DNA from 2 places in the Colwellia sp. PAMC 21821 genome. Region 1 is predicted to be linked to the other one. Evidence: predicted binding sites of a transcription regulator. Region 1 holds the regulator's gene; the other holds the start of a gene.
What was found. Region 1 encodes LexA, which represses DNA repair genes until DNA is damaged. Its sites were predicted from a motif close to TACTGTATNNNNATACAGTA; they were not measured.
Positions count from the first base shown of each region.

Region 2: a site for LexA is predicted at 3,359-3,378, ahead of A3Q33_RS05495 (LexA family protein). Genes of this name have one in related genera too.

Region 1 is NZ_CP014943.1:2,114,288-2,118,845, reverse strand. It holds gene coxB (cytochrome c oxidase subunit II) at 1-896, opposite strand, end outside; gene lexA (transcriptional repressor LexA) at 1,440-2,054, opposite strand; gene A3Q33_RS08920 (cupin domain-containing protein) at 2,336-2,701, shown strand; gene oxyR (DNA-binding transcriptional regulator OxyR) at 2,921-3,820, shown strand; gene ahpF (alkyl hydroperoxide reductase subunit F) at 3,973-4,558, opposite strand, start outside.
Region 2 is NZ_CP014943.1:1,308,060-1,312,617, forward strand. It holds gene A3Q33_RS05480 (hypothetical protein) at 1-824, opposite strand, end outside; gene A3Q33_RS05485 (hypothetical protein) at 1,001-1,585, shown strand; gene A3Q33_RS05490 (Y-family DNA polymerase) at 1,688-2,944, opposite strand; gene A3Q33_RS05495 (LexA family protein) at 2,932-3,345, opposite strand; gene A3Q33_RS05500 (AAA family ATPase) at 3,589-4,558, shown strand, end outside.

The DNA of each region.
Region 1 (4,558 bases):
ACTTGGTGACACGCTGCACAATATGCGGTGTAAGTTGTTTCACCTAGTTGCATCAATTCTTCTAAAGGAACTGAAGCATTTAACGATGCCGCTTCTGCAGCTGCCGCGTTAGCCTTCAACTCTTTCTGTTCATTAAGCCAAATGGCGTAATCAGCTTCAGATTTCACTTCGACAACTATCGGCATAAAACCATGATCTTTACCACATAGCTCAGCACATTGGCCGCGATAAACACCAGGGTCATCTACCTTAGTCCAAGCTTCGTTAATAAAACCAGGGTTAGCATCTTGTTTTACAGCAAATGCTGGAACCCACCAAGCATGGATAACATCATCAGAGGTAATAACAAAACGTACTTTTTTATTGGTTGGAATAACTAAAGGACGGTCAACTTCTAGCAGGTAGTTTTCACCTTTCTCTGCTGAAGTACCATCTTGGTTTTCGTATTGGTCACGTGGCGTAGAAAGTACCGAATAAAACTCAAGGTCTTGATCAAAGTATTTATAATGCCATTTCCACTGAGAGCCGGTTACCTGAATAGTTATATCTGCATCATCGTTATTTTCCATATCAATGAGCGTGGTAGTGGCAGGAACAGCCATAGCGATTAGAATGACGACAGGAATAGCCGTCCAGAGAATTTCTACTTTTGTGCTTTCATGGAAGGTTGCTGGTTTAAAGCCTTTTGATTTACGGTGAAACACCATAGACCAAAACATAGCACCAAATACCACAACACCAATAGCTGTACAGATATAGAGAACCAACATATGTAAATCGTATACGTCTCTACTAACTTCCGTAACACCTTTGGTTAAGTTCAGCGACATATCTGCCCATACCGAACTCGACAACAAGCCCCCTAGCAACAGCAAACCTAGGTTACGTCTTTTCACTCGACATCTCCTTCACCCTTTTAAGGCAAAACAACACGACTTCACGATGAAGGCCGACTATTTTGCGCATACATTTATTATTATTTAAGTGACGCATTATTCAACTACTGTCAATTGCGCCCTATTGTTATGTTTGTACGTTTTCTAGACTAGAATTACTTAAAACTTGATCGGGGTCAATTTAAAATTTCAAAAGCATGTAAAATAAAAACCAATAAATACAATAGAGTAATAACCCTAAACAGAGTGATACGTCCATTTTCACTGGGGTTAATCCAATGTTTATTTTTTGTTCAGAGGGTGTTTGTTGTGCTGAATAATAAATATTCAACCACAGAATTAGTTGTATAAAAAACAGGCTACTAGCGTTATTTATTGGCTAATAATAGAATTGTTCAGGACAAAAATACATCTGGTGCTAGAAAAACGATTAAACGAAAGGAACATGCAGATTTAAACAAGCTATTTAAAAAAAACACTCATTAAATCTGCGTGATATGGATTAGGTGAATCGCAAAAAATCTACCGTGGGCGCATGGTTATTTACATCCAATCTGCTGCGCGAATAACCCCTACAGCTAGGCCTTCAATGTTAAATTGTTGTGACTTTAAATCGACTTTGATTGGCGAAAAATCTTCATTTTCAGCATGTAAATAAACCACATTACCTTCACGTTTAAAACGCTTAACCGTAACATCGTCTTCAACACGAGCAACAATAACTTGGCCATTTTGTACGTCAGTGGTTTGATGAACAGCGAGCAAATCGCCATCTAAAATGCCGATATCTTTCATACTCTCGCCATTAACGCGCAATAAATAATCTGCCGGAGGATGAAATAAACTGCCATCAATTTTATAATGCTGCTCAACATGTTCTTGTGCCAAAATTGGCTCACCTGCCGCGACTCGGCCGATAAGGGGTAAACCATCTTCTTCAATAAACTCTTCTGCAAGACGAATGCCACGAGAAGTACCAGGTAACATCTCAATATAGCCTTTCTTAGCTAGCGCTTTTAAATGTTCTTCTGCTGCATTGGCCGATTTAAACCCAAAGTTAGTCGCTATTTCGGCACGAGTTGGCGGCATACCCGTATCCGAAATTTTTGCTCTGATCAGATCAAATATCTGCTGTTGTCTAGGTGTTAAAGGGCGCATTTTTATTCCTTAAGCGACTGAAGAGTAAGCCTGTGTTTTTACACAGTATTACTGTTATTCTATACAGGCTTTATGGAAACGCAAGAAATTATTGCGGAGAGATTGAGCAGTTTTGTAAATTTAAATGTGAATTTTAATAATAACTTTCTGTTTATTTTACTTCAAATAATTAAAAACACTTTTAAAACAATAGCTTTTCTTATTTAAGTGAAAAATTTGTAGTTTATCAAACGTGAGAATTATGTAATATTAAAAGCTTAAATTAAGCCCTAGGAGCTAAGATGAAGTCAAAAGTAATCAACTTTAAAGATAAGTTTAGCCAATTTTCTGAGCATTGGTCACCGCGTGTTATCGCTGAAATGAATGATTATCAATTTAAATTAGTGAAAGTAGCAGGTGAATTTGTGTGGCATGACCATCCAGAAACAGATGAGGTTTTTATTGTCATTGATGGCGTTCTTACTATTGAATTTCGAGATGGACTTGTCACCTTATCGCCTGGCGAAATGTTTGTGATCCCTAAAGGTGTTGAACATAAACCCGTCGCTAAGGCTGAATGTAAAATTATGATTGTGGAGCCAAAAGGCGTAGTGAATACTGGTGATGCGAACAGTGATCTAACCGCTCAAAATGATCTATGGGTATAAATCCAATTGGCTTGTAAAATAAATAAAATATCAAAATAAATAAACAAACTTTAAACTTACTACTTCTATTTTCACAAGTATATTTTTGCAGTGTTGTTACCTTGTTGTATTTAATACCATTAAGTTATTAATTAGCATAATAGAGCACAGTGGCTGAATTTCATCTTTTAAGATAAAATAATTTAACTATTAAACCCCTAACAACCATAGATTTTAACTATGATAAAAATACGTGACTTAGAATATCTTACGGCCATTGCCCAATATAAACATTTTGGCCATGCTGCTGATGCCTGTTTTGTTAGTCAACCAACGTTGAGTGGGCAAATTCAGAAGTTAGAGCAGCGACTTAAATTAACATTAATTGAGCGGCAGCCTCGCAATGTAATGCTAACGCCCGCTGGTGAAAAGCTAGTTCAACAAGCCCAACAAGTATTGAACGCGGCAAATAATTTTGAAGAAGCAGCTAAAGCCCTGCTTGATCCACTGTCGGGTGACTTGCATATCGGCTTAATCCCCACGTTAGCGCCTTATATACTGCCGCATATTATGCCAACGCTGAACAGCAATCTAACGAAAATAAACTTCTATTTACATGAGAATAGAACTCAAGATTTACTGCAACAGTTGGAAACAGGCAAACTCGATATTTTAATTCTGCCTTGGCTACCCGAAATGGCGCGCTTTGAACGATATGATTTATTCACTGAGCCTTTGGTGATGGCAACGTCTCCATCACATGCACTTGCTAACAGATCGACAGTGACTTTTGATGATCTGCATAATCAAAAAATTCTCACCTTAGAAGATGGTCATTGTTTAAGAGATCAAGCTATGGGTTATTGTTTTAGCGCCGGTGCTGAGGAAGATCATAGCTTTCGAGCCACCAGCCTTGAAACTTTACGTTATATGGTGGCAAGTAATATGGGTATTACACTATTGCCGCAGTTGGCAACGATTAACTATGCCCCGCAAAAGCATATTCACTATATTCCTTTTGAAAGCCCACAACCAAATCGTGAAATAGCATTACTCTGCCGTACAGGTTATGCTCGAATGGAAAGTGTTAGCGCCGTTGTTAATGAAATTCGCCAAGCGGTAAAGGGCTTATTCGATTAGCCTTGTTTTAAGCTAATAAGCTAATAAGCTAATAAGCTAATAAGCTAATAAATTTAATACAACTTATTCTTCTGTTTACAAAAAATTGCTTATAAAAAAACGCTACTGTTATGCACAATAGCGTTTTTAACGCACAAATTATTTCTCAAAAATTAAGCGGCAACTTCGCTCATACTTTCAATATTTTCACGATTTTCAAGTGGATTTGGTGTTCTGATTAAATAATCAAATGCCCCTAAAGCTGCTGCTGCACCGCCACCCATGGCGATAATTATTTGCTTAAAAGGCGTATTTGTTACATCTCCGGCGGCATAAACCCCAGCAATATTGGTTTCACCTTTTTGATTAATAATAACCTCACCTCGATCAGTTAAATCAACGGTTCCTTGCAAAAATTGTGAATTTGGCAATAAGCCAATTTGTACAAATATACCGGCAAGTTCGACGTTTTCTTGCTTGTTGGTTGCACGATTAAGGTAATTAAGCCCAGTTACATGCTTACCATTACCTAACACCTCTGTGGTTTGTGCATTCACAATAATATCGATATTCGGTAACGAGCGAGCTTTATTTTGCAATACCGCATCTGCTCGTAATACTGAGTCGAACTCCAACACAGTAACATGTTCAACAATGCCGGCTAAATCAATCGCCGCTTCAATACCTGAATTGCCACCGCCAATTACGGCCACTGATTTTCCTTTAAATAAAGGTCCATCACAATGTGGGCAATAAGCC
Region 2 (4,558 bases), 810 kb from region 1:
GCGCATACAGTTGCAATATACAAAGCGTCCTTATTGCCAAATTTGTTATATTTCAAATCTACTGAAAATTGATTTATTGATGCCGGCATTTCTTTACGAGTAAGCGGAGTAGGTGTAATACCTTCTAATTCAATTTTGGTCGGGGCGGGTATAAAATCCACATTCAACGCAATCGCTATGTTTTCAGCAATATGAGTACAACCAATGTCTAACCATTTCGTCGTATAAGGTCTCTTCATTGTTGTTTCAATACCTCTACTTAATAACTCCTTATTCTTAAAGTAAATAGCATCTGGTAACCTCAGCCGCTCAGGCCTTTTACATCTACTGTTACCACCAGATTTATTAGCAATAATATTCTGTATTCTTAATGCGTCATCTGCATTGTTAGCCTTGATTAACCAATAATGAATCACCTTCCCCCTATGCATTACAGCGCAAATAGTAGGCTGAAGTGTCATCGTTAAGTTACGTCTTGGTTCATTACGCTTGCACATGTAACTTACCCTAATCAAATAATGACCAGGTATAAGTTTTTCAAATTCAAGTATATTTATATAAACACTTTTTTCACCCTTAATTTTAACTAACACCAGAGCTATCAACTCATCAATGTTTTGAAAAATAATTTCTTTTTTTTCTCCTTTATAGCTGTAGTAAACAGGAAGTTTTGAAATACTTTCTTTTATTAGTTCTTGAAGAAATATGAAAATTAATTTCATATTTTTCAAAACTACTGTTGGAAATTCTGGTAACGGTTTTTTACCCTTCCCCCTTCTTTTAGACCCTATTGACTCTCTTACTTCTCTCATCATATCGCTCATCACAACCACCTTAATAACATATTAAATTCACTTACTTAGCTGACAGCCATACTAAGGGTAAACATAATAAAAATCAGAACAATCAACTTACTATATAGACCAAGTTAAATGGCTTATATAGACAATCGATTGATTTGACATTATAGTAGATAGATATAATAAGGACTGGAGTTACGATGTTGGAACAAAATACTAAAATTGCCTACTCTTCTACTAAAGCAAAGTATACAAAAAAGTTTATTTTTAAAGTTTTAGAAGCGAGAACTCTTACAAAAGAAGCTGTTGAGGGCATAGTAAACAGTAACGAAACGACAAAGACTAAAATCACACCGTTCCTAACACCGCAACAGCTTGAATTTTCATTGTTCTTAGTTACTGATCATCTATCAAATGAGACTCCATTTAAAAAGTATTACTACTACGATAACTTAATTGCTCTTGCCTTTAAATTTGCAAAAAAAACCGACTACCGACAACACAGATCTAAAAACTTAAAACTCACACCTAATGAACAATTTATTCAGAAAGCATTAAAGAAGCTTGATAGCATTGGCTTGATACATTATGAATTCAATAGAAAAAGACTGAGTAAAAACACCAAAGAAGAATATGAAGCAACAGGAAAAACAAACAGGAAAGGAATAAGAATTAAGTTTTTAGATTTTAGAAGTAGTAAAACGGTTCCTGAGTTATACCAAGAAACCAAGAAAATATTAGAGTTTGATTGTGATAGTAAGTCCCCTGAGACCCCAGTGAGTTGAAGGCTGAAGAAAGTATGATTATAAAGCAAACATCAAATATCCATATTGAATCAATTTTAACTGACTAATAGCGTTAAACTTTGAAGGTTTATCAAGGTAAACTCAGCAATGTATCTTCGGAATATCGCGCCAGCTTGTAGTGAACTGTGGGCTAAGGAAGTGTCGTTTCATTGGCCACGTTTCCGACTGTCCTTCAGCACCTAGTTTTAGCGTTCCTTGACCATATCGGTTATTAATATTATCAAAGCACTTCATCAACACTGGATTTGAATTATCTGGCATGAATAAATCAGGCTGTTTAAACGCCCTGCTTTCCAATTCAATGGCACCAACACCACAACGATAGAAACGAACACCTTCAACAAAAATATCTGCCAGCACCAAGCTAATTGCTTTGGCAATATCACAGCTATTGTCAGTGGCTACTGGAAACCTATAAACCATCGTTTGTTTATAGTAGTTATCATCGTGAGGCGAACTAGAAGCAAATATCATCAGTTTTTTAACCAATGATGACTGTTGCCTTACTTTCTTAGCGACAATAGATCCATGCGTTGCTAACGCTGATTGTAATGTATGAATATCAACAATACGTAGCCCAAAACTACGCGTTGAAAATATCTCTCGCTTAGGCTCTCTAATGTCATCCCACGACAAACAACTAATGCCGTTTAATTCATTAACGGTTCGTTCGGTAACAACGCTAAATTGTTTCCGCATAGCCTTAGGGCATTGAGTCGATAATTGATAAGCTGTTTTAATTTCCTGTTGCTTTAAACGTTGAGATATTTTCCTACCAATACCCCACACCTCGTTTACGTCCATCCGTTCTAATATGGCTTTGCCGCTTTGAAAATTGTCTATTACCGCCACACCATTATAGCCACTGAGTTTTTTAGCCGCATGGTTTGCCGCCTTTGCTAGTGTTGACGTAGTACCAAAGCCAACACCTACAGGTAACTTGGTTTCTTTCCAAATAGCCCTTCTTATTTCATGACCGTATTTATTCCAATCTTTAATTAATGTTCCGTAGTTTTTAAAGTGTAAAAATGACTCATCAATAGAATACACATAATGGTTATCACTATATCTAGCAATAACATTCATCATCCTTTCACTTAAGTCGGCATAAAGTTCATAGTTAGAAGAACGAACCACCACACCATGTTTTTGAAGTAGCCACTTTACTTTAAAATACGGTTCAAACTTAGGTATACCGAGTCTTCGAGCAATAGGACAAACAGCACAAATACACCCATCGTTATTAGTCAAAACAACCACAGGTTTATTTCTTATGCTTGGGTCAAATACCTTTTCCGCGCTAGCATAAAAAGAGACCGCATCAACTAGTGCATACATGCGGCTAATTCAGGTGCGGGATGATGAAGTCTAATAGAGCGTGTAACCACTCCTTCTAGTTGAAAGTCATCATCAGGTTTTATTGTTACAGGTGCATGTTCTTTAGAGGCAGAAAGTAATCTAGCATGTGGCTTATCTATTAACTTACAAACAAAACAGCCATTAAAGTTAGCCACAATAATGTCGCCATTTCTAACAGTTAACGACCTATCGACAATAAGCAAATCCCCATCAAAAATACCACCCCCTTGCATTGACTGTCCTGAGGCTTGACCGATAAAAGTAGCATTAGGGTGGCGAATAAGAAGTTGGTCTAATGACAGACCAAGCTCTTTATATTCTGCCGCTGGTGATTCGAAGCCTGAAATGCCTGCTTCGATATAAATAGGTATTACCTTCATAACAAAACCCAGTAACTGTACAAAAACACAGTATAGTTATTGTGGTGGTATTTAGAAAGTTTTACTTATAATTATGTTCGTAAGCATATAAGTAAATTAGATGAAGGTGCGCTAAAAAACCTCAAAACATCAGCCTCGAACAATCACCGAAATATAAATAAAGTTGTCAAAAAGTGCCCTAATAATAGGCACTTAAAGATAGTAAAATGTAGCTACCCCACCAACACAACAAGAAGACATCCGATGCAGTTCAACTCACTCGGTATACAGAAACTCGCCTGCGACTTTGTAAAAGAGATTATCAATTCAAGTTATTACGAAGCAGATGCTTTAGAGGAAATCCCTGAAGTAACCATTACCGCATTAACAGGAAAGTCATTTAAGACCAAAGGTAAATCGGACAATGAACGTTTGGCTGAACTTAATAATCTATTAAATATACCTAAGCAAAATGACCTGCTCAATAAAAGGCTAGTCAATAACTGCCATGTTATTTGTGACGCTCTAAAATTAAGTAAAGCGTGTGAGCCGCTACTTCAGTTATCTGCTCTTTGTACACTTAACTTTGGTTTAGCCGACTTCATTAGCAACCATCTTTATTACACAACCAATAAACATAATTTACTGATTTCTTCGGCGCTTAACATGGGATTGGTGGAAATAGAAATAGCCACGTTAGCTATTTCAAAAACAGGTCTATTCCCACACCCCTGCAACGAGGTTTTAAGCATACTTCATTTACCTAAAGCCTTAGTCAATAACGTGGTCAGTATAGATACCAATAACTTTAAAGAGCTGGTTTCAGGTTGCTTTGAAGTACTACCAAAAAGTGAGTTGTCACTACATGATTACCCACACCTTAACCTGAGTTATCTAACCGAGTTTATGAAACAGGCGGTTAAACAGAAAGTACATGGAGTAAATATACTTATACACGGCATAGCAGGTACAGGTAAAACCGAGTTAAGTAAGGTACTCGCGCACTATTGCAGGAGCAGTTTAATGACAGTTAAAGCTCAAGGTGAACAGTATCAAGTTAAGAAAGACGAGCTTACCTCAGAATTAAATACCGCAACGCTTCGCTTACAACATTACGACCTGTTACAGGCAATGTTAGCTGGTGAGCCAAATTCAATGCTGATAGTTGATGAATGCGAAGATGTGTTCTTTGCTGATTTTGGCGAAAAGAAGGTTTCTAAAGACCGATTACATC